2 regions of the Caulobacter sp. GW821-FHT09A05 genome follow, and region 2 is predicted to be linked to the other one. Evidence: riboswitches for the same ligand, from Rfam matches in the RefSeq annotation. Region 2 holds a riboswitch; the other holds the start of a gene.

Region 1 (14,371 bases), on a different contig from region 2:
GCCTCGTCGATCTGGATCACCTTGGCGCCGGCCGCCTCCAGATCGACCACCTCGTCGCGAACGGCCAGGGCGATCTGGCGGCAGGCCAGCGAGCGCGGAATGTCGTCGCGCACGAACGACCAGTTGAGGATGGTCACCGGTCCGGTCAGCATGCCCTTCATCGGCCTGTCGGTCAGAGACTGGGCGTAGGCCCACCAGTCCACGGTCATCGGGGCCGGCCGCGAGACGTCGCCGAACAGGATCGGCGGGCGCACGCAGCGCGAGCCGTAGGACTGCACCCAGCCGTGCCGAGTGAAGGCGAAGCCCGCCAGCTGCTCGCCGAAATACTGCACCATGTCGTTGCGCTCGAACTCGCCGTGCACCAGCACGTCCAGGCCGACTTCCTCCTGCCAGGCCACGGCGCGGGCGGTCTCGGCGCGCAGGAAGGCGGCGTAGTCGGCGTCGCTCAACTGGCCCTTGCCATGGGCCGAGCGCGCCTGGCGCACCGCCTCGGTCTGCGGGAACGAACCGATGGTGGTGGTGGGGAAGGCCGGCAGGTCGAGGCGCGGGATCTGCACCGCCTGCCGACGGCCGAACGGCGAGCGGCGGCGGGCCATGGCCGGGGTCGTGGCGGCCAGCCGCGCGGCCACCGCCGGGTCGTGAATCCGAGGCGAGGCGCGCCGAGCCGCCGCCGCCGCGGCGCTGGCGGCCAGTTGGGGCGCGACCCTGGCCCGGCCCTCGTTCAGCGCCGTGGCCAGGACCACCAGTTCCTCGATCTTCTGGACGCCGAAGGCCAGCCACTGGCGGATTTCCGGATCGATCGCCGTCTCCAGGTCCAGGTCGATCGGCGCATGCAGCAGCGAGCAGGACGGGGCCAGGACCACCCGGTCGCCGCCGCGGCGGGAAACGATCGGCTCCAGGCGATCGAGCAGGGCTGGCAGGTCGGCTCGCCAGACATTGCGGCCGTCGACCACGCCCAGCGACAACACCAGGCTTTCGCGCGCGTTCCCCAGGACGGCCTCGAGCTCCTCCGGCGCGCGGGCCAGGTCGATATGGACGCCGTCGACCGGCAGGTTGACCGCCGTGGCCAGGTTGTCGCCGTAGCCGCCGAAATAGCTGGTCAGCATCAGGCGCAGGCCGGGCGTGGCGTGGGCCAGGGCGCCGTAGGCGCGGCGCAGTTCGGCGCGCTCGAAGTCGGTCAGGTTCAGCGCCAGGCAGGGCTCGTCGACCTGCACCCAGTCGGCGCCGGCCTGCTGGAGCTTGGCCAGGACCTCGGCATAGACCGGGACAAGGGCGGGCAGCAGCGACAGCGGCGAGAAGCCCTCGTCCCTGGTCTTGGCCAGCTTGAGGAAGGTGACCGGGCCCAGCAGCACCGGGCGGGTGTGGACGCCCAGCGCCCTCGCCTCAAGAAACTCGTCGACGGGTTTGGTGGAGGACAGGGCGAAGGCCTGGTCGCGCGACACCTCCGGGGCCAGGTAGTGGTAGTTGGTGTCGAACCACTTGGTCATCTCCAGGGCCGGCAGGCCGTGGCCTTGGCCATGGGCGTGACCATGGGCGCAGGCGTCCTCCGCGGCGGCGCCCTGCGTCCCGCGGGCCATGGCGAAGTAGGCGGCGGTGTCGATCGGGCCGCCCGTCCAGCCGTAGATCGCCGGGATGGCGCCGACCATCACGCTGGTGTCCAGCACGTGGTCGTACAGCGAGAAGTCGTTGCTGGGCACATGGGTCACGCCCAGGGCGGCCTGACGGGTCCAGGCCGCGGCGCGCAGGGCCGCGGCCGTGGCCAACAGTGCCTGGGCGTCGGTCTTGCCGGCCCAATGGTCCTCGAGCGCGAACTTCAGTTCGCGGCGCGGGCCGATGCGGGGAAAGCCCAGGGTGGCGACGGTGACGGTCATCTTCAAAAAGCCTCTGCCGGTATGAGGGCGGAGGCTGATCGGGGACGCGCGCGGCCGCGCGCACGGCACAGGGTCCGGTCACGCCTTTGCATGCGACCAGACCGGGCACCCCGCCGGAGGACGTTATCTGTCGGGGCAGGTCTCCTGGCTCACGGGTCAGCGCCCCTGTCCTGGCCTTCCCGACACGCCACCGATCCAGCTTCGGCGCGTCAGTGACACGTATTGGACAGCGGCTCGCCGCTCACAGTTGCGGGGGCAGCGCCGGATTCGGGGTTTCACGCCCTCACCGACTTCCCTCTTAGCTCCGGGCGCGCGAACGCCCGCAGACCACGACCCGCCTAGAAGGCCCGCGTTCCCGTCCGGCGTCAAGATGGATATAAGGATATCTTTATATGACTTCGGGAACGGGCGGCGGCCCTAACAAAATGTCGCACCTGTCCATCCTTAAACCTCGGGGAAACGATGCTTGGCCTAAGGCTTTGCTTCGGTTTGGGGGCTTCCTGTGTGAGTGGGGGAAGCGGGGAGGGCGTCTTGCGGAAACCAAAGGATCTCGACGCCGCCGTCCTGGGCGCGCGCAAGCCTTGGCTGGGCTACGCCAATCTCCGCCTCGAAGCCGCGGTCTTCCTGCTGGTGGCCGTGTCGTTCGCCGCCGTGCTGGGCAAGAGCGCCATCACCAGCCAGACGCTGGTTCTGTCGCCGGAGGCGGGACGGTTCGTGGCTTACAGCTATTCCGACTCGGAGGGCGGCGGTCGCTCGATCGTGTCCGTCGATCCGCGCAGGCCCCTGTCCTGGTCGTGCGACATCCGCCAGGGCGCGGCCTATCCCTATTGCGGCTACGGCCTGCAGCTGGACCTGGGGCGCGAGGACAAGGGCCTGGACTTGTCGCGCTTCCAGACCGTCACCTTGCGCTTTTCGTACCGGGGGGCGAGCGACCACCTGAGGCTCGCCCTCAAGGCCTCGCCGGACCCCGCCGTGCGGGGCAGGCTGAAGGGCGAGCTGGCGCCCCTGGCCGTCGAGATCCCGGTGGTCCAGGGCCGCAACGAGGTCCGCCTGCCGCTGAGCCAGCTGGCCACCGAGGAATGGTGGGCGGCCAGCCGCGGTCTTTCGGCGGATGAGGCCGCGCCCAACCTCAAGGCGATCCATTCGGTCGCCATCGCCACCAGCAATCCGGAGCCGGGCCGGATCACGGTGTCGGTCGACGGCCTGACGTTCGAGGGCTCGTACCTGTCGACCGAGGCCTTCTACCTGGTGATCCTGGGCGTCTGGCTGGTGCTGTCGGCGGGCTTCCTGGTTCTGCGCTTCCTGCGCATTCGTCGCGACTACGAGGCGCGCCAGCGCCGCCAGACGGAGGAGGCCCGGCTGCTGGCCGACGCCCACGCCGCCGCCGAGGCCGCCAGCAGCGCCAAGTCGCGGTTCCTGGGCAATATGAGCCACGAGCTGCGCACGCCGCTCAACGCCATCATCGGCTACGCCTACTGGCTGGAACGCACCGCCCTGGACGCCAGGCAACGGGCGGCGGTCAAGACGGTGCAGGCCAGCGGCGAACACCTGCTGGCCGTGATCAGCGACATCCTGGACGTGGCCAAGATCGAGGCCGGCAAGTTCGAGCTGCTGGCCGCGCCCTTCGACCTGCACGACTGCGTGACGGGTGTGGGCGAGATGTTCCGGCTGCCGGCGCGGGACAAGGGCCTGGACTTTGCCGTCAGCCTCGACCCGGACGTGCCGCGCCGGATCGCGGCGGACGAAAAGCGGGTCCGGCAAGTCCTGATCAACCTGATCGGCAATGCGATCAAGTTCACGGCCGACGGCGGGGTCCGCCTGCGGGTCAGCGTGGTCGGCCCCGTGGGGGAAACGGCCCGCCTGCGCTTCCTCGTCGATGATACCGGTGTCGGCATCAAGCCGAGCCAGCTGGAAAGCATTTTCCGCCCCTTCGAGCAGGTGGGGGACACGACCGGGCGTCACGAAGGCACGGGCCTGGGCCTGAGCATCAGCCAGCAGATCGTGGCGTTGATGCAGGGCGAGATCCGCGTCGAGAGCACCCCGGGCCAGGGCAGCCGCTTCACGGTCGAGATGGCGTTTCCGGTCGTCGAACCCGAAGCCGAGGCGGACCCGCCGGCGACGCCGCGGCTGCGGCGTTCGAGGTCGGCATAGGGGCCTTCTCCCAGGACGGCCCTCATCCGGGAAGGCGTGCAGCATTCGTCCGAACCAGGTGAGCCGCACCGCGCAAGGCGACCATCGGTCGCCGGATTGACTTGCCTATAACCTGTGTGCCATACAGTGTATGTCACACACCAAGTGGCGCACACCATGCGACATACACCATGCCAGCGGACGCCGACATTTTTGAAACCCTGCGCCAGGAGCTTCGGCGTGGGACGCTGATCCTGGCGGTCCTGGCCCAGCTTCAGGTCGAACGCTACGGCTACAGCCTGCGCCAGGCCCTGGCCGAGGTGGGGTTGGAGATCGACGAGGGCGCGCTCTATCCGATGCTGCGCCGCCTGGAGAGCCAGGGGCTGCTGACCAGCGAGTGGCGCGAGGAAGACAAGCGCCGCAAGCGCTTCTACCGCCTGTCGCCCGAGGGCGAGGGCGTGCTGGCCCGCCTGTCCGCCGAGTGGCGGGCGATGAACGACACCCTGCAAAACCTGATCCGATGAGGGAGGCCGTGACCATGGACCTGCTCGATCGCTACCTGGCCGCCGTCGCGGCCCTGCTGCCCAAGGCCCAGCGCGAGGACATCGTCGCCGAGCTGCGCGACATCCTGCTGAACCGGCTGGAGGAGAAGGAGGCCGAACTGGGCCGGCCCCTGGACGACAAGGAACGCGAGGCCGTCCTGCGGGCCTTCGGCCATCCCATCGCTGTCGCCGGGCGCTATGGCGCGTCGCGGACGCTGATCGGGCCCGAGCTCTACCCGTTCTACATGTTCGCGGTGAAAGGCCTGCTGGTCCTGGCGGCGGCCGTCACGGCCATTCCCCTGGTCATCTCGATCATCATCGGCGGCGAGGACGCCGCGGGCGGGCTGGCGCGTTTCCTGTCCGGCTTCCTGGCCACGGCCATGACCCTGATCGGCGCCGCGACGATCCTGGCGGCCGGGATCGAGCGGGGCTGGATCCCGGTCGGCGACCTGCTGGACTGGAAGGTCGCCGACCTGCCGAACCTGGGGCGGCCGGCCCGCAAGGCTAAGACCCGCTTCGAGGCCGCGTTCGAACTGGGCATCCTGCTGCTGTTCATCGTCTGGTGGACGGGGCTCGTCCAGGCGCCCTGGTCGCCGGTCGTGGGGCAGCACGGCGTTCTCCTGGCGGGCGCACCGATCTGGACGACGCTGCACCTGCCGATCCTGGCCCTGGCGGTGCTGCAGGCGACCGGGTGCCTGGTGACCCTGGTCCGCCCCGACGCGGTCCGGGCCAGGGCCGTCCTGGAGATCGTCTCCGACCTGGGCGGGGTGGGACTGATCGCCGCCCTGTGGCCGGCCGGGCGGCTGTTCACGGTGGTCCCTTCCGGCGCGGCGGAGACGAAGGCGACCGACATCGCCGGCCTGCAGGCGGCGCTGGACCTCAGCTTCCACATCACCGTGGGCGTGATGGCGGTGGTGTTCCTGAGCAAGCTGGCCGTCGGCGTCTGGCGGCTGGCGCGGGGGGCGCCGGCGACCGCCTAGCGAGGCTGGATCCTACTTCGCGACGGTGTTGACCACCGCCCCGGCGCCGGCGCCCACCACGGCGCCGACGGGGCCCGCGACCACCGCTCCGGCGAGGGCCCCGCTGGCCGCGCGCTGCTCCATGTCGTGTCCGCAAGCCGACAGGCTTAACGCCACCGCAACCCACAGCGGAACCCAGCGCAGAGCAGTCATTATGTCCTCCAGGACAATTACATCTGTCCGCTAGAGTAACGATGGCGTGGGCCTCGGGTTCCGTTGAGAGCGGCGCGGCGGAAGTCTATCCCGAGCGGTGAATATTCACCACGAAGCGGAATTTCGGGACTGTCGCGTTTTTTCGTTAGAATCAAAGAATTAACCACTCCATCTGTCGGACGAGCGGCCAAAATTCAGGCTGCGGCGCCGCGTGCGCTTGCGACTCGTGGCGGGATGCGTCATAAGGCGGTCATAAGCAGGACTTCGGCCACTATCGTGAACCGGCCGAACCTCCGCTTTCAGAGCTGCCCGACAGTGTTTTTTCCGGGTCTTTGAGGGCGTTTTTGTCGGGGGGCGGACCGCCCTCGCCGCGCAGGACACGAGTTTTGAATATCAAGTCGCAGACGTGCGCAGACGCGCGCGCGCTGATCGGCGCCGTATTGGTTGGGTCGGCCACGGGTCTGGCCCTCGGCGGCGTTTACCTTGCGGGGGGCATGGCCCAGGCCGCCAGTCAGCACGCTCGCGTTTCTCGCCTGGCCGACGGCGCCGAGGGGAATTTCTCCGACGCGGCGCTGTATCAGGCCGCGTCGCGGATGGACGCCAGCGCCCTCGCCATCGCCCGTCGCCACGACCCCTACACCGTCGCCGGCGGCGCCCAGCGCGACCGGCAGTCGGCGCTGCTGGTCGAGCGCCTCGAACAGCGCCAGCAGTCCGATTCAAAGCGCCAGCCACTGCTGCTCCGCGCCAGCTTCGGCGGGCCGTTCAATCCGGCCGTCGCGCCCTTCCGCCTGACCAACGCCCTGGAAAGCTCGCGTGAACTCGAGTGCCTTTCCGAGGCGGTCTATTACGAGGCCCGCGGCGAGACCCCGAGCGGCCAGGCGGCCGTGGCTCAAGTGGTTCTAAACCGCGTTCGCCATCCTTCGTTCCCGAAATCGATCTGCGGCGTGGTGTTCCAGGGGGCCTACGCCCACAGCGGCTGCCAGTTCAGCTTCGCCTGCGACGGCTCGATGCGTCGCTCGCGCGAGCCCGGCGCCTGGAGACGCGCCCAGAAGGTCGCCGCCCGCGCGCTTTCGGGCGCCGTGATGAACGAGGTCGGGGCCGCCACCCACTTCCACACCACCGGCGTCGCGCCGGGCTGGGGGCCGCGTCTGCTGCGGGTCGCCCAGGTGGGCATGCACGTGTTCTACCGCTTCGGCGGTCGTTCGGGCGCTCCGGACGCCTTCAGCCGCACGCCGCGCCCGTCGACGGCCGACGAGCTGCCGGTCATCACCCTGGCCAGCCTACCGCCCACCCAGCTGGGCGGGACCACCGCCGACGGCAAGCCCGCGCCGATCCAGCTGGCCAGCGCGGTGGTGGTCTCCTCGCCCGACAAGCCCGCCACCGTCGCCGGCGGCATGGGCGGCCCGCTGGGTCCGGTCTCCGAGCCGGCCTCCGCCCCCGCCATGCACCCGACCAAGGCCTCGTCCCCCGCGGGCGACGCGGTCAAGGCTGCTGGAGGACCGGTCGCGAGCGGAGCTGCTTCCTGACCGCGCCGGGCATGTGGCTGCTGGCGAAGCGCAACTGCCGGGCCCGCTTGCCCACGAAATAGTGCAGGTCCTTGCCGTGGACGGCGCGCCAGATCACTTCGGCGGCGTCCTCCACGGAATAGACCGGCAGGCCATCGCTTCGCAGGACGTCGGCCATGTTCTGGTTCGATCCCGGCGCGCCGGCGTTGAGGATAGGCGTCTCCACGAACCACGGCATCACGCAGGCGACGCTGACGCCGTACGGCTTCCATTCGACATCCAGGGCCTCGGACAGGCCCCGCACCGCGAACTTGGTGGCGGAATAGATCGCCAGGCCGGGCGAGCCGTACAGGCCCGCGCAGGACGAGATGTTGATCAGCCGCGAGCCCCGCGTGGCCTTCAGCCAGGGCAGGGCGGCGCGGGCCCCGTTGATCACGCCCCTGACGTTGATGTCCAGCTGCAGGTCGACCTCGGCGTCCTCGTGGCTGTCGAACGGCCCGAACCGGGCCACCCCGGCGTTGTTGAGCAGCACGTCCAGGCGACCGTCGGTCAGCTTGACGAAGTCGGCCAGGGACGCGGTCCAGGCGGCGCGGTCGCGGACGTCCAGCTGGAAGGCGGCGCCGTTGTCGGGGCCGATCACGGCGAGGGCGGCCTTCAGGCCCGCCGCATTGATGTCGGACAGGCCGACGAACCAGCCCTCGGCGACGAAGCGCTTGGCGCTGGCCAGGCCGATGCCGCTGGCGGCCCCGGTGATGAAGACGGCCTTGCGGCTCCCTGCCGAACCCATCACACCCCTCCCGTTCTTGTTGGTTATCGCCGATCAGAAACCCGGGAGGGAGGCTCGGTCAAGGGTTTGGGGCGCGGGGCCCCTCCGACAGGGCCGGAGGGGCTCCGCGCGCGCCTTAGTCCGTCTGGTCGTCGATCTCGGCGTCCGGGCCGTTCTTCTTGATCGATTCGATGGCGTTCTTGGCCGAGGCCTTCGAGGCGTAGCCCTCGGTCCAGAAGATGGTCTCGCTGTTGTAGACGAAGTAGGCGACGAACTCGCCGGCCTTGTTCTTCTTGATCTGGAACTTGTGAGCCATGGGCGCTCCTTGAGACTCTCTGTTGTGTCGACGAGCCGACCCGGCAACCTCGCTCCGGCGAAGATTGGCGTCAATCGCCCAAGACTTCCTCCGGCCTTTGGAAGACATATCTTTTACAAACCTTCACGGACGAGCCGCCCATGACCCCCGACCAACGCCTCGACCAGCTGTCGCGCGACCTGCTGGCCACGCCCTATGGCGATCTGACGGCGGTTCAGAAGAGCGTCATCGACCTGATCGCCGCCGAGGCTCCGACGGGGCTCAACAAGGCGCTTCTGGTGGACGACCGAACCTTCTGGGACCGGCTGGCCGACCGCGTCGCGGCGATCGGCGGCTCCTGGGCCTTCATCGGCGGCTTCTGCGCCTGCCTGGCGCTGTGGATCGCGCTGAACGTCGGGCTGAAGCCCTTCCACCTGTCGTTCGATCCCTATCCGTTCATCTTCCTCAACCTGATCCTGTCGACCGTGGCCGCGATCCAGGCGCCGGTGATCATGATGAGCCAGAACCGCCAGGCCACGAAGGACCGACTGAACGCCGAGCACGACTATGTGGTCAACCTGCGCGCCGAGCTGGAGATCATGCGCCTGCACGACAAGCTGGACGCCCTGCGCGAGACCGAGATGGTTCAGATCCTGCGCTGCAACACCGAGACGCTGGAGATCCTCAAGGCCCAGGTGGCGCGGATGGCGGCGGAGCGGGGCTAGGCGGGGGAGCAGTCGCGGACCGGGCTGATTTATCCGGGCTCCCCGCGACAAGTCGTTCGACCTCGGCGATGACCTCCGCCGCCAGGGCGATGGGCACGCCCCAATAGTCGAAGATGCCGCCGTCCTTCCGGTTCTGCCCGCAGGTGACGAACAGACCGGTCCCGAACCGCTGCTTCAGCCGGCTGGCCAGCCAGCCGACAAAGCCGCTATTGTCCGCGCCAGCCGGAAAATGGACGCGGAACAGGCCAAAGCGCTCTTCGGTCGGGTCGTCGCAGGGCACGAGCTGGCTCCAGACCATGTCGTCGCGAACCAGAGCCAGGGCGTCGGCGCGGACCGCCTTTGGGAATTCGGCCAACGGAAACTCCAGGAAGGCGTAGCCGCCCTCATAGGTCTGCAGCCGTGCCTGGGAGGTCACGGCGAGCAGGCGACGTTCGGTTTGTTCGTGGGTTTCGTGCGAGATGCTGACCATCATCGGCTCCGGTGACTTCAAGATAGCCTAGCTTGGCCGTCAGGACGGGCCAGGGCTCGTCTCAAGCGCGGGGCGTATCGACCGCGCCGTCCGCCGCAGCGCCTGGGGCGGCTGCCCGAACGCCCGCAGGAAGGCTCGGCGCATGCGTTCCGGGTCGCCGAAGCCGGTCTCCAGGGCCACGTCTTCGACCTGCAGGGGCTGGCTGTCGAGCAGGGCGCGGGCGGCCTCGACGCGCAGGCGCTCGACCGCCTTGGCCGGGGTGGTCCCCGTCTCGACGGCGAACAGCCGGGCGAAGTTGCGCGGGCTCATCGCCGCCTGCTGGGCCAGCTGGTCGACGGTCAGGGGCAGGGCCAGGTTCTCGCGCGCCCAGGCCAGCAGGTCGTCGAACCGTCCGCCCTGCATCTCCAGCAAGGCCGAGAACTGCGACTGGCCGCCTGGGCGGCGATGATAGACCACCAACTGCTGGGCGACGCCGCGGGCGATGTCTTCGCCCAGGTCCGCGCCGATCATCGCCAGGGCCATGTCGATGCCGGCGGTGATGCCGGCCGAGCTCCATAGCGGCCCGTCCTGGACGAAGATCCGGTCGGGCTCCAGCCGCACGGCCGGATAGCGCCGCTGGAAGTCCTTCGAGCGCCGCCAGTGCGTCGTCGCCCGTCGGCCGTCCAGCAGGCCGGCCGCGGCCAGGACATAGGTCCCCGAACAGACGCTGGCCGTGCGGCGGGCGGTGTGGAACGTCGCGCGGGCGAAGGCCAGGGTCGCCTCGCAGATCGCCGGGGACCGCGTGCCCTCGCCGCCGGAGACGATCAGGGTGTCCAGCGGCGGCGCGTCGTCGAAGGTCTCCGCATACATCGCCGCCCCGGACGAGCTGGCCACTCTCCCTGGCGCGCGGGCCAGGACATGCAGGCGATAGGCGCCGGGCGCGAACCGGTCGGCGATCTCGAACGCCGCGATCGGCCCCGCCGCGTCCAGCAACTGGAAGTCCGGGAAGATCAGAAAACCGATGTCGCGGACCATGGCGCTGTCTTTCGGTTTGGCGGATTTCGAGGGAACTATGTCATTTGTGCCGGACGCTAGGCGAGCGATGCTCCGGCGTCAACAGGAGGGCTCCCATGCCGAAACCACCGCCGTTCCACATCGTCTTCGCCCTGTTTCCCGATGTCACCCACCTGGACTTCACCGGTCCGCACCAGATCCTCAGCCGCCTGCCCGGCGCCCAGGTGGTGATCGCCAGCGAGGCGGGCGGCGAGATCGAGGCCGAGGGCTTGGTGTTCAGCCGGGTGGCGCGGCTGGCCGACATCGAGCGCTGCGACCTGCTGTGCGTGCCCGGCGGCTTCGGCGTGACCCAGGCGATGGCCGATGAAGCCTTTCTGGCCCAGCTGCGACGGCTGGCGGCCGGCGCGCGCTACGTGACCTCGGTCTGCACGGGCTCGCTGCTGCTGGGCGCGGCCGGGTTGCTGCAGGGCAAGCGTGCGGCCTGTCACTGGGCCTGGCGCGACCAGCTGGCGTTGTTCGGCGCGACGCCCGACCCGGCCCGGGTGGCGCGCGACGGCAATGTCTTCACCGGCGGCGGCGTGACGGCCGGCATCGACTTCGCCCTGACCGTCGTGGCCGAGATCGCCGGCGACGAGACCGCCCAGGCCATCCAGCTGGCGGTGGAATACGCCCCCGACCCGCCGTTCCACGCCGGCCGCCCCGAGACCGCTCCGCCGGCCGTGCTGGAGCGCGTCCAGGGGATCTACGGCCGCGGCATGGACGAGCGCTGGGCGGCGGCGCGCAAGGCGGGCGCGGCGCTGGCGCGGGGCGCCTAGAGGTTGCGGAACGACCGGCCCACGGTCATGCTCGATCCATGGCGGGGACCAGCGAGCGGAAATCCGAGAAGGGCGACGTCGCGCGCTTCGTCGCAGTGCTGGCCGGCGTGTTCGCGGCGGCGCTGCTGATCGCCAACTGGCAAGGGATCGCGCTGATCGTCGCGATCCTGACCGCCGAACATCGTCCGGCGCTGCTGAAGGACGCCGAGTGGGACGTGCCCGCCTCGGCCGCGCGCTTCCATCACCGGTTCCCCGCCGGGACGCCGGAACGCGATCTGACGGCCTGGCTGGAGAAGAACCGCTTCGCCGTGGACGCGCGCGCCAGGACGGCCGACAGGCAGGTCAACGGCCTGCCCTGCAACGAGGCTGTCAAGGTGGACTGGTCGGTCGACGCGGCGGGCCGGCTGACCCGGGTCGACGCCGTCGTGTCGCAAACCGCCTGCCTTTAGCGGGGGCTTGGGCCTCCCGGCCGGACCGCCCAGACTTGATCCGGACACGAACCTGCCCCACAAAGCTCTCAAGCGGAGAGATCGTGAATGCGTCGGATCAAGTCGTTTCTCGTCGGGCTGACCGCCGCCGCTGGTCTGGCGGCTGGCCTGGCGGCCGTTTCGCCCGCCTCGGCCCAGGACGTGCCGTTCACCTACGGCGTCTGGCGCAATCCCAAGAACAGCGTCCATGTCGAGATCAAGCCCTGTGGCGGCGGCCGCGCCTGCGGCGTCGTGGTCTGGGCCAATGACGAGGCCAAGGCCGACGCCAAGAAGGGCGGCACGCCCGAGCTGGTCGGCCTGCAGCTGCTGCGCGATTTCCAGCTGCAGAAGAACGGCAGCTGGAAGGGCAAGGTGTTCGTGCCCGACCTCAACATGAACTTCAACGGCACGGCCGACTTCCCCGACGCCACCACCATGAAGGCCAAGGGCTGCCTGATCGGCGGCTTCCTGTGCAAGTCGCAGACCTGGCGGCGGGTGGACATGGCGGCGCGGACGACGCCGTCGAGCTAGGGCCTGTTCTGGTTCCTGTTGTCATCCCGGAAAGCGCGCAGCGCTTGTCCGGGACCCAGGTGAACCGCAAGCCTCTGCGAGGCTTCCGGGATGACAACGGATTTGGATTTTGAGCGCTCCCCGCTCTTGAACTGATAGACCCTAGGCCGGATCCAGCTCCGGATAGCGCCGGAAGATCCCCTCGGTGCTGAAGGGGATCCGGCGGGGCGACGTCAGGTAGGCGGCGATGTTCGGCCGCTTCGCCACCGCGTCGCGCACGGCGATCACCCGGCCCAGCCCGGGCTCCAGGCGCTTCATCGCGCGGGGAAAGGCGTAGCGCAGGCCCTCCACCGCCTGGAACAGCGACAGGTCGGCATAGGTCAGGGCCTGGCCCGTCAGCCATCCGCCCCCATTTCTGATCTTTGGCGGCGCCCGCGCCAGCACCGTCTCGAACCAGCCCAGGTACTTCTTCATCCGCCCGGTGCGGAACTCCTTGGCCCGGCGGGCGGCCTCGTCCTTCTGGTCCTCGTAATAGAGGCCCATGCCCACCGGATGGTGGACGTCGTGGGCCTCGGCCACCAGGTCGGCGATCGTCAGCTGCAGCTGGTTGACCCACAGCCGCCCGCCCTCGTCGCGCGGCGCGAGGCCGTGGCGCAGGCCCAGGTGCAGCAGGATGTTGGCCGTCTGGCCGATCAGCAGGTCGCCGTCGACCAGGTAGGGCGGAGCGAAGGGCGGATGGTCGTGGCCCGTCATGTCGGCCATCAGGGCGTCTTGGCCGCCGCCGGCGTCGGGATCGCCGCGCCCCACGTCGACATAGGCCGCGCCGGCCTCCTCCAGCGCCAGGCGCACGAACTCGCCGCGTCCCTGGATCGTGGGCCAGTAATGCAGTTGGTAGGTCATGCGGGGGAGAACAGGCGGGCGGGCGAAAGGATGCGTGGGCCCTGTCCGATCTACCCCACCCGCACGCTCGTCATCGAGACCGCCGCGAACACCGCGTCGGTGAAGAACGACACCGGCTCGCCCGGCGTCTGGGCGCCCAGAACGTAGAGCAGAGGCAGGTAGTGCTCGGCGCTGTTGATCGCCGCGTCGGCATCGGGTCCCAGGCTCCGCCAGTCGATCAGCGGGTCGTGGTCCCCGGCCGCGATCAGGGCCTTGGCCCGATCGTTGAAGCGCGGGGCCCAGTCGGGAGTCTCGCCGGTGCGGAAGTTGACGGCCCGCAGGTTGTGGACGATGTCGCCGCTGCCGACGATCAGCACGCCCTCGTCGCGCAGGGCGGCCAGGCGCTTGCCGGCCTCGTAGTGCCATCGGTCGGGGCGGCCGCGGTCCAGGGAGAGCTGCACCACCGGCACGTCGGCATGAGGATACATCGGCCGCAGCACGCCCCACGCCCCGTGGTCCAGGCCCCGGGTCGGGTGCTGGACGACCGGATCGGGCGACAGCAGCTGCGCCACCCGGTTGGCCAGGGCCGGATCGCCGGGGGCGTCGTAGCGCACGTCGAACAGGGCCTGGGGAAAGCCGCCGAAGTCATGGATGGTCTCGGGGCGCTCGGCCGCGCTGACCGCGCTGGCGCCGCGCGTCTCCCAGTGAGCGCTGACCATCAGCACGGCCTTCGGACGCGGCAGCTCGGCCCCCAGCGCCGCCCAGGCGCGGCTCCAGGCGTTGTCCTCGATGGCGTTCATCGGCGAGCCGTGGCCGAGGAACAGGACGGGCAGGCGGGCGGGCATCGAGAGCGGCTCCAATCTGATACTTTCATGGTTACAGATAAGCCTGCGCCGACGTGATGCAATATCGGCGTCGACCGCTGGCCCGCTCGTCGTCGATCGGTTAGCTGTCGGATCGAGCGAACTTGGAGGTTCCCATGTCGATCGCCGCGGAGACGCGCCTGGCGACCTACGGCACTCTCGCGCCCGGCAGACCCAACCACCACCAGCTCGCCGCCCTCAGCGGCCAATGGAGCCGGGGGAGGGTGCGCGGCAAGCTCGTCGAGGCCGGCTGGGGGGCGTCGCTGGGCTATCCCGGGCTGGTCCTGGACCAGGATGGCGCGGAACTGGACGTCCAGCTGTTCCAGTCCGACGACCTGCCGGAACACTGGTCTCGCCTGGACGCCTTCG
Region 2 (14,371 bases):
ATTGGGAAGCGTTCCATCCCCTGTGTCGAGCTTCCGACATTGCGTCTTCCGCGCAACAGGCGCCGCGGCGCGTTCAGCCCGCTTGAGGGCGACCTGGTCGCTCGCCTCCCCGATCGCCGGCTTATCGCGGCGCGGACGAACGACGGGTCTGGCGACGGGCAGGAACGCCTCGAGGAAACGCCAGGCGGGTTCGTCATGGTCAAGGTGGTGGGTCAGCAGGCCCAGCGGCTGGTCCCACGCGCCCTTCGCCCGGCGTTCGGCCAGCAGGCGGCGGGCGCGCAGCAGGAACCGGACCGCGCCCCGAAAGCGCGCCTTGGGTTTCCAGCGCATGACGTCCAGGTGGGCGTCCAGCGGTCCGGCTCGGCGGCGCTCCGCATCTCGCCGTAGCAGGACAGGCCCAGCCCCTGCAGGACCAGCGCCCGTTTCAAGGTCGGATGGGCGTTGTTCCAGGGGGCACGAACAGGCGCGGCGTTACACCGGCGCGGCGGCGATCGTGATCGGCGCCGCGAAGCGGGTGGACAGGGCCAGCAGGCGGTCCAGGGCCGGCGGCCTTCCAGCGGGCCAGTTCCGGCCCGATCACGCCAAGCCCAGGGAACCTCAGAACTCTCTTCACGCTCGCGCGCGAAGCCGCGCCGACCATCCTAGAAGGCGCGTGAAACCACAAGGCTCCAGGTGCGGGGGCGCAGGGGCGTGACCTGGCGCACCTGGCCGAAGCTGAACGGATTGCCATAGGAGAACGTGTCGCTGGAGGCGTTGGCCGGATTGGTGACCGCCAGAATCCAGCTCCAGTCGCGCACCGCCAGCTCGGCCGACAGGCGGCCGGTGACATAGCCGCCCATCGACGGGGAAAGCCGGCGATCGAAGGTCAGGCGCGAGCGGCCGACATATTCCAGCTCGCCGGTCAGCACCAGGCGGCGCGCGTCGGCCAGGCTCCGCTCATAGCGCGCCATGAAGCCGGCCGAGACGTCCGGCACGCCGGGCAATTCGCTCTGGGCCACCGACGCGAAATTGGGATCCACCTTGCTCAGGCGCGGGCGATTGAACAGCGCACTGGCGTCCAGGGTCAGGCCGAGGGCGGCCAGCACCGTCGCCTCGACCTCCAGGCCGGTGTTGCGGCCGTCACCGACATTGGCCGTGTAGGACAGGCCCGAGCTCAGGTACTGGTCGGTCTGGATGTTGGTCCATACGTCGTGGAACAGGGCCGTGCGCAGGACCATCCGCCCGCCGCCGGGGCGGAAGCTGGCCCCGATCTCGTAGTTGCGCAGGTGGTCCGGTTTGAACGAGCCGCGCAGCATCGACGGGGCGATCAGACCACCTGAATTGAACCCGCCCGAGCGATAGCCTTCCGAGGTCAGCAGATAGACCAGCCCGCCGCGCCAGGTCCTCTGCAGCGAGAGTTTTGGCGAGACGCCCGTGAAGCGCGCCTTGCGGTCCAGCCTGCGCGACTGCCCCGGAGCCGGCGCCTCCACCGCCGAGGTGGTGTGCACCGCGCTGCGGAAGGCGCGGCCGCCCAGGCTGGCGGTCCAGCCGCCGCCCAGGTCGTAGGCGGTCTCGCCATAGAGGGCCAGCTCGCGTCGCCGGTCGCGACGGGCTTCCAGATAGATCAGGCGCGAAGGCTCGGACACCGTGCGCGCCCGCAGTTCGCCATCCGAGTCCTCGAGGCTGGCCAGGCCGTAGACCCCGAAGAGCCAGCGGAACCGGTCGGTGTCCGGCGACGACAGGACCGCGTCCTCGACCAGCAGCCGCACCTTGCTGGCCTCGTCGAACAGGCCGACGTCGACCGAGCCGCCCCCCGCGCCGTTCAGCGCCGCCGTGGCGTCGAACCGGCTGGCGAAACGGTGGCGCACATAGCCGGTCGACGACACGAACCGCCCCCAGTCCCCCGCCCCCGTGACCGTCACCGCGCCCTGCTGCAGGACGTTGTCGTGGGTCTCGCGCACCTGGTTCGCGCGCCTCTGGCCGCCCAGGCCAGGGGTCGTATACTGGCTGTCGGTGGCGTGCAGGTCCTGGCGCGCGCCGGAAACCAGGATCGACCACTCCGGATCCACCGCCACCGCCAGCGCGGCGCGGCCGCCGGTGCGGGTGGTCCGGTCGACGTTCGAGAGCCGCAGGTTGACGTCGTCGACATAGCCGCCGTCCACGTCGCCGTAGGCCGCCAGGCGAAGGGCGGCGCGTCCGGCGGCGACCGGCAGGTTGACCACGCCCTCCAGACGGCTGCTGGGCGAGCCGGACTCCGTGGCGGCGGCGCCGGCCAGCACCGATCCCGACCATTCGTCCAGCACCGGCTTGGCGGAAACGACCCGATAGACCCCGCTGAGCGACCCGCCGCCGTAGAGCGCGCCCTGGGGCCCGCGCAGGATCTCGACCCGGTCGACGTCGATCAGCCGCAGGTCCGGGTCGGGGGCGTTATAGGTCAGCGGGATGTTGTCGAGATAGGTGCCGACGGTCTGCTGGGTGCGGCCGGTGAAGGTGCCGTCCGACAGGCCTCGCAGCATGATCTTGTTGCGCGCCGCGCCCAGGTTGGTGGTGATGAAGCCGGCGGTCTGCTGGGAGATGCTGGTCGTGTCGATCGCCCCGGCGTCGCGCAACCGCGCGGCGCCGATCACGCTGAGCCCGCCGGCGGCCGCGCCCAGGCGGGTCGGACGCTTGGTGGCGGTGACGATGACGCTGTCGATGGCCGGGGCCGCGATCACCGGCGTTGGGATGGCGGCCGGCGACCTCTCGACCGACGCCGCGGGTCGCGCCCGGCGCGCCGGGCGGATGCTGACCGTGGCGTTGTCGAGAATCTCAAACCGGCACGACGCTCCGGCCGTCACCGCCTCGAGCGCCTGGCGCAGGGTGAGGACCCCGGCGACGGCCTCGCTGCGCCCCGGGCAGGACGAGGCCCCGCCCAGGGTCACTCGCGCTTGGACGCCAAGATCGATCAGGGCCTCCGAGCGGGCGTTGGCCGGGATGTTGAACCTGAAGCGCGCCGGGGCCGCGTCGGCTTCACCGGTCAGGGCCAGACTGGACGCCAGCGTCAGGACCAGGACGGAACCGGAGCGGCGCAGGCAGGCGACGGCGATCGCACCGGGACGTCCCGGATCGTCAGGCCGACCGCGAAGCTGGGATTCCGTGTCCGAAATCATCGGGCTCCAGCTCTATCCCCCTAGAGCTCAAGCTTCGCGCTTCGAACGATTCCGGGCCGGTCAGCAAGACCCTAGCGCGCCCGGATCAGGATGGCGTCGTCGGTCGTCGTCGTTCGTACCGGAAGCAGGTGCGACAGTCGGTCGACCATCGCATCCTGGTCATCGACGATCAACACGCCGGAAAGTCGCAGGTTGGCGGCCTCGGCGTCGGCCAGCTTCACCGGACGCGGGAACAGCCGGTTCATGTCGCCGGCGATCTGCGACAGCGGCTGGTCGCGATAGATCAGCCGGCCCTGCCGCCATCCCCCGACCTCTTCGACGGCCACCGTCGAGACCCGCGCGTCGGCCCTTTGGCCCTTGCGGTGGGAAAGCCCTTGCCCCGGTCGCAGTCGGATCGGCGTGGCGTCACGAGGCAGGTTGGGACGCACCTCGACCAGGCCGCGCTGGACGTTGACCGCCACCTGGCCGTCGCGATGCCGGACGTCGAACTGCGTGCCGACCACCCGCACCTGGGTGTCGCCCGCCGAAACCAGGAACGGCCGCGAGGAATCCTTGGCCACGTCGAAGAAGGCCTGGGCGTCGCCCAGGTGAACGCGGCGCGCATGGCGCTCGAACCGCACGGTCATGCGCGAGGCGGCGTTCATCTCGATCCGGGAGCCGTCTTCCAGGGCGACCGTCCTGCGCTCGCCGACGCCTGTCACATAGGTGGTCTCGTGCGCGCCCAGCAGGCCGCTGGCCGGCAGGAGGATCGCGCCCGCGACGAACGCGGCGGCGATCGCCGCGCCCGCCGACCAGATCCAGACCCGCCGCGCCGGCCGCAGCGGGACCACCTTGCCCCGGGAGGCCGTCAGGGGCGCGACGGGCTCGGCCTGGGCGAAGCGGGCGTCGAGATCCAGGCGGCCGTCGAAGGCGAGCACGGCGTCATAGGCCTGGGCATGGACCGGCGAGGCCGTCAGCCAGGCGTCGAAATCCAGCCAGTCGCGCTCGGTGACCGTCTCGCCCTGCAGGCGGACGAGCCAGTCGATCGCGGCGTCGGCGGCCTCGGCGTCGATGTCCGTTTGGGCGCGCGTCATTTCGCTCCGTCCTGACGCCAAGCCGCGTCCTCGCAAGGATAAGACGTCACCAAGGCGGCCGAACCTCCAAAACCCGTGCTGGAAACAATCGTCGTCCTCATGCCAGCTTCGCCATCAGGGCCTTGAGGGCCGCGCTCACGTGTTTCTCGACCGAACTGCGGCTGACGCCCATGGCGACCGCGGTGTCAGCGTGGCTCAGGCCTTCCAGCTTGTGAAGCTTGAACGCGCGGGCGACCTGGGGCGGCAGGGTGTCCAGCGCGGTCATCATCGCGCTCAGGCGCTGCCGGCCGGCCACGATCTCCTCGGCCGAGGGCACGTCGGCCACCTGCTGGTCGCCCAGCACCACACCCTGCAGGTTGCGCCATCCCTCGTCGCGCGCGCCGGCGCGGATCTGGCTGCGCAGGCGGTCGAGCATCAGGTTGTTGGCCATGCGGAACAGCAAGGCCGAACCGTCTCCCTCGACCTCCACGTCGCCCAGGGCCTGCACCTTCAGGTACAGGTCCTGGATCAGGTCTTCGGCTTCGCTGGCCGAGCGCAGCCTGGCGGCGAAGACGCGCACCAGGTTGGCCCGCTTCTCGCCGTACAGCCGGGTCATCGGCGTGATCGATCGAGGGTTGGCGGACAGCGCGGGCTCCAAGGACTCAAGGCTGGCGAACAGGTTGCGGCGAGATCCGAACCTAGGCCGCTGACGGGCTCCGGTCCAGCGCGCCGGACAACCCGCTGTTGCGATTGACTCGCAACAACGCTGAGCGCTAAATATTGCGAACCAGTCGCAACAATGAACGCGACGCCCGCCCGAGAGGCCGCCATGACCCCCGATCCCCTTGCGCTGCGCTGGACTTCCGGGCCGACCGTCGGCGAAAGGCTGCTCCTGAGCGCCATGCGCCAATGGGCGGCGCTGAGATCGGCGGGCGAGCACCCTACCCGCCTGGTCGCCCAGGCCCTGGCCTTTCGCGCCTCCAACCGGACCGGAGGGCTGTTCGTCGCCTGGATGCAATCGGTGGAGGCCAGCCTGCGCCGGCCGATCCAGGTCGAATGCCCGGCCTGCGGCGGCATCTCGACCGACGAGCAGCGGCTGATGGTGTCCTGCGGGCTGGCGGGAACCGCCACGGCGGCGGGCGAAGCCCTGCTCGAGCCGCTCCTGGTCGATTCCCAGCCGACCATGGTGCTCGCCCGCGCCCTGAACGCGGCCCTGCGGGTCGACGGCTACCCCCTGCCCGCTCGCCTGCGTGAAGAGCAGGCCTCTCCGCCGGCGCCCGAGCGGGCGACGGTGCACTGACAACCGCCTATTCGACGGCGAGGATGACATTGGACGGCGCGACGGACGCGACCGCGCGGTCGCCGACGGCCGGCGGCGAGGCGGAGGCCGGCACGGTCGCGACCAGGGTCTTGCCCGCCGAAAGGCCCAGGCGGATTTCGCTGACCTCGCGCCCGTCCTCGCGGTCGACCACGACGCCGGCCAGGCGATTGATCCCATCTTCGACAGGACCTTCGGACAAGACCACGAAGCTCGACTTGATCAGGGCGATCACCGGCTTGCCGACCGCCAGGCCCAGTTCCTCGCGGCTGCGGCGGGTAATGATCGAGGCGATCTCCACGCCCTCGCCCAGGTCGATCGCGACCCGGGCGGTGACCTCGCCGTCCTCGATCGCCGCAACGGTCCCGCGCAGGGCGTTGCGGGCGCTGGTGCGCAGGCCCAGGCTCCAGAACAGGTCGCCCAGGCCCGCCTCGGACGCCTCCAGGCCCGCCTCCAGTCGCGACAGGGCCGCGCCGATCTCGCGCTCGACCTCGCGGAAGGCCCGGATCACCGCCAAGCCGCGCGGCGTGACGACCGCCGCCCCGCCGGTCTTGCCGCCGGCGTTGGCGACCACGAGCGGCGCGTCGAACAGGTTGTTCAGCGCCTGGACCCCGTCCCAGGCGCCCTTGTAGCTGAGACCCAACTGTCGGGCGGCGGCGCTGATCGAGCCCAGGCCGCCGATCGCCTCGATCAGGGCGATGCGCTCCAGGCCCACCCGCGCCAGGCCCCCGCGACGCAGGACCAGGGACGCGCTCAGATCACCGTCGGTGGACATGGAAAACCTCGTGACGAAGGTGACCTGGGCCGGAAATCTCGTTATGTAATTTGTCTACATAACCGAGCGCCCTCGCGGACTGAAGGGCCGGAACCAGAGCCATGCCAAACCGCCCGCCGTCCATCAAGCTCCAGGCCCCGTAACCATGCTGGAGGTCGCATGGCTGACAGCCCGGCTGGCGGGCGTGACCACCCTCCTGCTGCTGGTGCTGTCCACCCCCCTGGCCTGGTGGCTGGCGCGGGGGCGGTCGCGCTGGAAGGCGCCGGTCGGGGCCCTGGTGGCCCTGCCGATCGTCCTGCCGCCGACCGCCCTGGGCTTCTACCTGCTGATCGCCCTGGGCCCGCAGAGCCCGTTGATCTCGCTGCTGCACCCGTTCGGGGTCCGGACCCTGGCCTTCACCTTCGAGGGCCTGGTGATCGGCTCGCTGGTCTATTCCCTTCCTTTCGCCGTCCAGCCGCTGCGCAACGCCTTCATCGCCGTGGGCGACGAGCCGCTGGAGGCCGCCGCCACCCTGGGCGCCTCGCCCTGGGCGGCGTTCGTCAGGGTGGCCCTGCCCCTGGCCCTGCCCGGCTACGCCGTCGCCGCCCTGCTGGTCTTCGCCCACACGGTCGGCGAGTTCGGCGTGGTGATGATGCTGGGCGGCGGCATTCCGGGCCAGACCGAGGTGCTGTCGATCGAGATCTACCGCCTGGTCGAGGCCCTGGAATGGGACAAGGCCCACCAGCTGGCCGGCGCCCTGCTGGTTTTCGCCTTCCTGGTGATGCTCAGCCTGCTGCTGATGGAGCGGCGCGTTTCAGCAAAAACTTCAAAGGTTTAATTCAATCTGCTCACCCCGGCGAATGCCGGGACCCAGATCCCATAGCGGTGCGGCTGATTGGACAAAGCTCAGCGCTTTTGGCCCAGCCTCAAAGCCATTCCATCTGGGTCCCGGCATTCGCCGGGATGAGCGGATAATAGATCAAAACGGCGCGTCGCCCTGGATCGTCACCCGCTCGACGACGCGCTCCTGCGGCCAGTAGTCGAGGATGGCGTAGTGCTGGGTGGCGCGATTGTCCCAGAAGACGATGGCGTTGGGCGTCCAGCGGAAGCGGACCTGGTATTCGGGGGTCTTCACCCGGTCCAGCAGGTCGGCCAGCAGCCGGGCCCCCTCGTCCTCGGCCAGGCCCAGGATCCGCGTCGTGAAGACCTTGTTGACGAACAGGTGCTTGTCGCCGGTCTCCGGATGGGTGCGGACCACCGGATGGGCCTGGACCGGATGGGCCGCCCGCAACTCCTGGCGCTTGGCCTCGTCCACCCGATAGCCGTAGCTCTGCAGGATGTCGTGCTCGGCCTTCAGGCCGGCGATGCGCTCCTTCAGCGCGTCGGGCAGGTCGCGATAGATGGCGGCGGTGTCGGCGAACAGGGTGTCGCCGCCCAGCGGCGGCATCTGGCGCATGCGCAGCACCCCGCCCATCGATGGCGCGGGCCGGAAGGTGACGTCGGTGTGCCACTTGTTGGCGACGCGGACGATCGGCACGATCTCCTCGCGCAGCTTCATGCCGTCGGCGGCCTCGATGTGCAGGATCTCCGGAAAGCCCGGCACGTGGGCGGTGACAGGATGCCCTTCCAAGCCCCCGAAATACTGGCCGAAACGGACGTGGTCCTCGTGGCTGATGTCCTGGTCGCGGAAGAACACCACCTTGTGGCGCAGCAGCGCCGTCCGGATCGCCGCCACGATTTCCGGGCCCAGAGGCTGGCGAAGATCGACGCCCGAGATCTCGGCCCCGAGCACCGGGCCGGCGGACGTCACCGTCAGGCCCGCATAGTCGGGCGTTTCCGAAGCGGCGATGGGGGCAAAGGCGTTCATGGCGTCCTCCCGGAGCGCCGCCCGTCCGTGCGGGCGGCGGTTGTTATCCAGTATCTTAGGCCTGGGATATCGACGCTCAATCCCGTTTCTTCCCGACAATCGACTACGGACACGGCTGTCCGACCTCGGGCTTTCGCTGGCGAGGGGGCTGGGGAGGCGCGGAGCGGTCCGGGCCTGGCCCGGATGACCGTGGGTTTTAGTGTGTGCGTTTCGGCTAGACCTGACCGCTCCGCGGAACCGTTTGTCTCGAGGGACGGCGACTGAGGGCTTGTTTCATCCCGATCGACGTTCCCCCTCGGACGGGCAGGATCAGGTCGCCCGGAAGGGGCCGTCGGCGACTCCGACTGATCCTGGAACAGGCCGGTTTGAACTTTCCGGCCCCGTCAACCCGACTGTCCCGCCATCGCCCGCGCCGGACCTTGGGACCTTCTGAGCCCCGCCGCCCGCCGCGATCCGATCGCCAGGCCCAGGCGGCCCCGCTCGGTTCCATCCCCATCGCCTGCTTGGGCCGGTACCAAGAGCCCTCCCCTGCGATGGAGACAGCTCTGATTGTGCGCGAGGTTTGAGGACTGGCGCGTTCGTGACGCTGCTTTTTCTTCAAGGCGTTGAAAGGGTTGGAGTTTATAGCGCCAGCGACGGGGATTGGGCGGCGTCTGTCCCCATAGCCGCCGTCCGTTCCGCCCTTGCGGCACGGCTGTCCGGTTGGGAAGACTCAAGCTTGTTGGCCTGCGACGGCGGCGGCCTCATCCTTCGACAGGCTCAGGATGAGGATTTCTACTGAACCGTCGCTGAATTCGTCCTCATCCTGAGCTTGTCGAAGGACGAGGACGCCTTGCAGGCGGACCGACCCTCAGATCGCCGTCGCCGGCAACGGCCTACTTCAGGCGCAAGGTCAGCCCGGCCACCACCAGGGTCACCGCGTCGGCGGCCTGGGCCAGGGCCTGGTGCAGCCGCCCGGCCTCGTCGCGGAACCGCCGGGCCAGGGCGTTGTCCGGCACGATGCCGAACCCGACCTCGTTGGACACCAGCCACAAGGCTCCGGGAAACCGTTCGGCCGCCTCGACCAGTCCGGCGGCCGCCGTCGCCAGGTCCCGCTCGTCCAGCATCAGGTTCGACAGCCACAGCGTCAGGCAATCGACCACGACCACGTCGTTCGCGCCCAGCGCCTCCAACGCACTGGCGATATCGAGCGGCGCCTCCAGGGTCGTCCAGGCCGGGCCACGGTCCTTTTGGTGGCGCGCGATGCGCTCGGCCATCTCCGAATCGAAGGCCTGGGCCGTGGCGACCATGACCAGCCGGCCCCCGGTTTCCGCGGCCAGGGCCTCGGCCGCGCCCTGGGCGAAGGCGCTCTTGCCGGATCGGGCTCCGCCCAGAACGAGGGTCAACGGCAAGATGGCCTCCAGATCGCCAGTCAGATTGACCGTGTGCGGCGCAGCATATAGTGCAGCTCTCGCGACAGGTTCCTCGAAAGAGGATGAAAAGGGAACTCGGGTGCGAAACCCGGGCTGCCCCCGCAACTGTAAGCGGCGAGCCCGCGCGTCACGAAGCCACTGACCGTTTTCTCTCCAAGAGAACGATTGGGAAGGCGACGCGCATCGGTGATGACCCGCGAGCCAGGAGACCTGCCCGTCGCGGTCGTCCTTCGTCCGGCCGGGGTGCGCCGTACGATGGGGTTGTTTCCCCCGAGGCGACATCGTCAGGCCGGCCCGGATCCCCGGGCCAGCCTTCGTTGCCGCGCACGGAGGATCAACATGCGCTCGATTTCCGCCCTGGCCCTGATGGCCGCCCTTCCCGCCCTCGCCCTTCCCTTGCTCGCCACGCCGGGCCTCGCCCAGGCCGCCGAACCGCTCGACGAGGCCAACGCCGTCGACCAGGTGGTCGTCACCGCCGGCCGCGCCGCCGACAAGCTGTCGCAGGTCCCGGTCAGCATGACCGTGATCACCGCGCAGACCCTGCGCCAGCGCCAGGTGGTGGTGGTTTCCGACCTGCTGTCGCGCACGCCCGGCGTCACCGTCACCCGCAACGGCGGAGTCGGCGGTTCAACCCAGGTGCGCATCCGCGGCGCCGAGAGCGACCAGACCGCCGTGCTGATCGACGGCGTCAAGCTGAACGACCCGTCGGCGACCGGCGGCGGCTACAACTTCGCCACCCTGCTGGCCGGCGACGTCGACCGCATCGAGGTGCTGCGCGGCCCGCAGTCGACCCTGTGGGGCAGCCAGGCCATCGGCGGGGTGGTCAGCATGATCACCAAGACCCCGGACGGCCCGCTGTCGGGCGACGCCACGGTCGAGGGCGGCTCGCGGGCCACGGCCTACGCCCGCGTCGGCGTCGGGGCCGGCGGCGACTGGGGCGGCTGGCGCCTGGCGGCCGGTTCCTACACCACGGCCGGCGTCTCCAATTTCGACGAGGCCATGGGCGGCAAGGAGAAGGACGGCTACCACAACACCGCCGTCAGCGGCCGCCTGGACCTGAACGTCACCGACGGGGCCAGCCTGGACGCCCGCCTGTCCTACGCCGCCGGGCGCAACGAATTCGACGGCTTCCCCGCCCCGCTGTTCTCGTTCGCCGACACGGCCGAATACGGCAAGACCAAGGAACTGGTCAGCTATCTGGGCGCCCGCCTGTCGAACTTCGACGGCGCTCTCAACAGCCGCATCGGCTACGCCTACACCCAGACCGACCGCGACAACTACGATCCCAGCCAGAGCCCGACCAAGACCTTCGACGCCAAGGGCACCGACAGCAGCCTGGAATACCAGGGGACCTGGACGATCAATCCGGTCTGGCGCGCGGTGTTCGGGGCCTCGACCCAGCGGTCGTGGTTCCGCACCGCCGCCCCATCCAGCTTCGACCCGAACCCGACGCCCGACCGCCACGCCGCCGGCATGGACAGCGTCTACGGCCAACTGCAGGCCAAGCCCGCCGAGGGCCTGACCCTGACCGGCGGCGTCCGCCACGACGATCACGACACCTTCGGCGGCGCCACCACCTTCCAGGCCGGCGCGACCTGGAGCCCGAACGGCGGCGCGACCGTGTTCCGCGCCAACTACGGCGAGGGCTTCAAGGCGCCGTCGCTGTACCAGCTGTACAGCGACTACGGGAACACCGGCCTGAAGCCGGAAGAAGCCAAGAGCTGGGACGTCGGCGTCGAGCACAGCGTCCTGGACGGCCGCCTGCGCGGGTCGATCACCTATTTCAACCGCGACACCAAGAACCAGATCGACTTCCTGTCCAACAACACCCCGCCCAACTTCGGCGGCTACGCCAACACGGCCAAGACCCGGGCCGACGGCGTCGAGGTGGAAGGCAGCTTCGAGGTCAACTCGAGGCTCACCCTGTCGGCCAACTACACCAACATGGACGCGGTCAACCGGTCGGCCGGGTCAAACTACGGCAAGGACCTGGCGCGCAGGGCCGGCGAGACCGCCTCGGCGGACGCCGAACTCAGCCTTCCCAACGGCCTGACCGCCGGGGTGACGATGCAGTATGTCGGCCACAGCTTCGACAACGCCGCCAACACCCGGCGGCTGAAGAGCTATGTGCTGACCGACGTGCGGATCGCCTACCCGATCAACGACACGTTCGAGCTGTACGGCCGGGTCGAGAACCTGTTCGACCAGCAGTACGAGACCCTCTACCGCTACGGGACCCTGGGCCGCGGCGCCTTCGCCGGCGTGCGGGCGAGGTTCTAGCCATGGCGACGCCGGCGGCCTTCCTCGGCCACGGCGGACGCCTCGGCGCGGCGCGGGCGGCCTGGCCGGACGCGCCGACGCCGTGGCTGGACCTGTCGACGGGGATCAATCCCTGGCCCTATCCCGTCCCGGCCCTTGCGCCGGAGGCCTGGTCGCGCCTGCCCGATCCACGGTCCCTGCGGGCGCTGGAGACGGCGGCCGCCGCGACGTTCGGCGTCGCCGATCCGGCGCGGGTGGTCGCGGCGGCCGGCAGCGAGGCGCTGATCCGCTGGCTGCCGCGCCTGTTGAGCGCGAGACGGATTGCGATCCCGGCCCGGACCTATGGCGGCCACGCCGACGCCTGGCGGGCGGCGGGGGCGGAGGTCGTCGACCCGGGCGATCCGGCGGCCGACCTGCGGATCCTGGTCAATCCGGACAATCCCAGCGGCCGCGTCCTGTCGCCCGGCCAGGTCCTCGACCTGGCCGACGGTCCGCTGCTGGTGGACGAGGCGTTCGTCGACGTCGATCCGACGCGCTCCGTCGCCCCCCTGGCCGGCGCGCCGGGCCACCAGCGGCTGATGGTCCTGCGCTCGTTCGGCAAGTTCCACGGCCTGGCCGGCGCGCGGCTGGGCTTCCTGGTCGCCGAGCCCGCCCTGGCCGCCCGCGTCCGCCAGGCGCTGGGCGACTGGCCCGTCTCGGGTCCGGCGATCGCCATCGGCCTGGCGGCCTATGCCGACCTCGACTGGGCGGCGCGGACCCGCCTGCGCCTGGCCGAGGACGCCGCCCGCCTGGACGGCCTGCTGCGCCAGGCCGGGTTCGAGATCGCCGGCGGAACGACGCTGTTCCGCCTGGCGCGCGCCGCCGACGCGCCGCGCCGTTTCGAGGTCCTGGCCCGCGCCGGGATCCTCACCCGCCCTTTCCCCTGGGACGAGACGTTGATCCGCTTTGGCCTGCCCGGCCCGCCCGCGGACTGGCTCCGCCTCGCCAACGCCCTGGAGAGCCTGAGATGAGCGACGACCTGGACACCAAGCACGCCGAAGCGATGAAGGCCCTCAAGGCCGAGCGCGACGCGATGATGCAGACCAAGACCCTCGAAAAGGGCCTGCTGCTGGTCCACACCGGCGACGGCAAGGGCAAGTCCTCGGCCGGCTTCGGCATGGTGGCCCGCCACCTGGGCTGGGGCCTGAAGGTCGGGGTCGTCCAATATATCAAGGGCAAGTGGAAGACCGGCGAGCGGCTGTTCTTCAGCAAGTTCCCCGACCAGGTGCGCTACGAGGTCATGGGCGAGGGCTTCACCTGGGACACCCAGGACCGCCAGCGCGACATCGCCGCCGCCCAGGCCGCCTGGCGGACCTCCCAGGAGATGATCGCCGACCCCAAGCTGGACTTCGTGCTGCTGGACGAGATCAACATCGCCCTGCGCTACGACTATCTCGACATCGACGAGGTGGTGGCGGTGCTGAAGGCCCGTCCCAACGACAAGCACGTCTGCCTGACCGGCCGCAACGCCAAGCCGCAGTTGCTGGAGATCGCCGACCTGGTCACCGAGATGACCCTGGTCAAGCATCCGTTCGAGCAGGGCTTCAAGGCCCAGCGCGGGGTCGAGTTTTGACCGGTCTCAGCCGCCGCGCGGCCGTCGGCGCGGGGCTGGCGACGGGCCTCCTGGGCGGCGTGGCCGGCGCGCGGGCCCTGCCCCGCGTGATCTCGCTGAACCCCTGCCTGGACGCGGTGCTGGTCCACGTGGCCGACCGCTCGCAGGTCGCGGCGCTCAGCCACTACGCCCGCGACCCGCAGCAGTCGAGCATCGCCAGGCTCGCCCTGGGCTATCCGATCACCTACGAGAGCGCCGAGGAGGTGATCGCCCTGCGGCCCGACGTGGTGCTGACCGCCGCCCATTCCTCGCCGGCCACCCGCGCGGCGCTGACGCGGCTGGGCATCCGCACCGAGCTGTTCAAGGTGCCCAACAGCTGGGCCGAGAACCAGGAGCAGATCCGGCGCATCGCGCGGGCCGTCGGCCACCCAGGGCGCGGCGAGGCGCTGATCGTCCAGGTCGAGGCGGCGATGGCCCGGGGCGCGCCGCGTCCCGGAACCCGCCCGATCACCGCCCTGGTCTTCCAGCCCAACGGCTTCGCGGCCGGTCATGGCACCCTGGTCGACGAGATGATGCGCCGCGCCGGCTTCGTGAACGTCGCCCAGCGCTATGGCCTCAGGAAATGGGGCAACGTCTCGCTCGAGCGCCTGCTGGACGATCCGCCCGAGGTGCTGCTGGCCGGCCAGGCCGCGCCCAACGCCCCAACCTGGGCCGAGCGGATCCTCAACCACCCGGCCCTGGCCGCCGTCTCGCCGCGCATGACCCGGGCGGTGTTCCCCGAACGGCTGCTCTATTGCGGCGGCCCCGGCCTGGTCGACACCGCCGCCGCCCTGGCCACCGCCCGCCGGCAGGTGCTGGGAGCCGCGGCATGACCCGGCGCCTCCTGCTGCTGGGCGGCCTGGGCCTGCTGGTCCTGCTCCTGAGCGGCCTGTCCCTGATGGCCGGCCGGGTCTGGGTGCCCTGGAGCGCCTGGACCCAGGCCGCCCAGGA

What was found. A riboswitch is a leader RNA that binds a small molecule or an ion and turns the genes downstream of it on or off. The one in region 2 is predicted to bind cobalamin.
Region 1: another riboswitch for cobalamin. It lies ahead of metE (5-methyltetrahydropteroyltriglutamate--homocysteine S-methyltransferase); the one in region 2 lies ahead of AC07NX_RS03650 (TonB-dependent receptor plug domain-containing protein).

What each region holds. Positions count from the first base shown of each region.
Region 1 covers NZ_JBWKPX010000012.1:116,812-131,182, forward strand. Annotated here, with positions in the region: gene metE (5-methyltetrahydropteroyltriglutamate--homocysteine S-methyltransferase) at 1-1,871, opposite strand, end outside; cobalamin riboswitch at 1,989-2,218, opposite strand; gene AC07NX_RS13620 (sensor histidine kinase) at 2,403-4,022, shown strand; gene AC07NX_RS13625 (PadR family transcriptional regulator) at 4,193-4,525, shown strand; gene AC07NX_RS13630 (HAAS signaling domain-containing protein) at 4,540-5,523, shown strand; gene AC07NX_RS13635 (hypothetical protein) at 5,536-5,715, opposite strand; gene AC07NX_RS13640 (cell wall hydrolase) at 6,102-7,241, shown strand; gene AC07NX_RS13645 (SDR family oxidoreductase) at 7,198-8,007, opposite strand; gene AC07NX_RS13650 (YegP family protein) at 8,123-8,302, opposite strand; gene AC07NX_RS13655 (DUF1003 domain-containing protein) at 8,443-9,006, shown strand; gene AC07NX_RS13660 (DUF6196 family protein) at 8,966-9,475, opposite strand; gene AC07NX_RS13665 (GlxA family transcriptional regulator) at 9,515-10,489, opposite strand; gene AC07NX_RS13670 (DJ-1/PfpI family protein) at 10,585-11,283, shown strand; gene AC07NX_RS13675 (hypothetical protein) at 11,322-11,732, shown strand; gene AC07NX_RS13680 (DUF2147 domain-containing protein) at 11,820-12,281, shown strand; gene AC07NX_RS13685 (glutathione S-transferase) at 12,423-13,160, opposite strand; gene ygiD (4,5-DOPA-extradiol-dioxygenase) at 13,211-13,984, opposite strand; gene AC07NX_RS13695 (gamma-glutamylcyclotransferase family protein) at 14,119-14,371, shown strand, end outside.
Region 2 covers NZ_JBWKPX010000003.1:46,783-61,153, reverse strand. Annotated here, with positions in the region: gene AC07NX_RS03695 (response regulator) at 1-330, opposite strand, end outside; gene AC07NX_RS03690 (TonB-dependent receptor) at 642-3,128, opposite strand; gene AC07NX_RS03685 (FecR family protein) at 3,200-4,201, opposite strand; gene AC07NX_RS03680 (RNA polymerase sigma factor) at 4,299-4,796, opposite strand; gene AC07NX_RS03675 (hypothetical protein) at 5,010-5,480, shown strand; gene AC07NX_RS03670 (TOBE domain-containing protein) at 5,488-6,273, opposite strand; gene modB (molybdate ABC transporter permease subunit) at 6,419-7,090, shown strand; gene AC07NX_RS03660 (TauD/TfdA dioxygenase family protein) at 7,232-8,119, opposite strand; gene cobU (bifunctional adenosylcobinamide kinase/adenosylcobinamide-phosphate guanylyltransferase) at 8,995-9,510, opposite strand; cobalamin riboswitch at 9,560-9,763, shown strand; gene AC07NX_RS03650 (TonB-dependent receptor plug domain-containing protein) at 9,871-11,811, shown strand; gene cobD (threonine-phosphate decarboxylase CobD) at 11,814-12,800, shown strand; gene cobO (cob(I)yrinic acid a,c-diamide adenosyltransferase) at 12,797-13,402, shown strand; gene AC07NX_RS03635 (ABC transporter substrate-binding protein) at 13,399-14,253, shown strand; gene AC07NX_RS03630 (FecCD family ABC transporter permease) at 14,250-14,371, shown strand, end outside.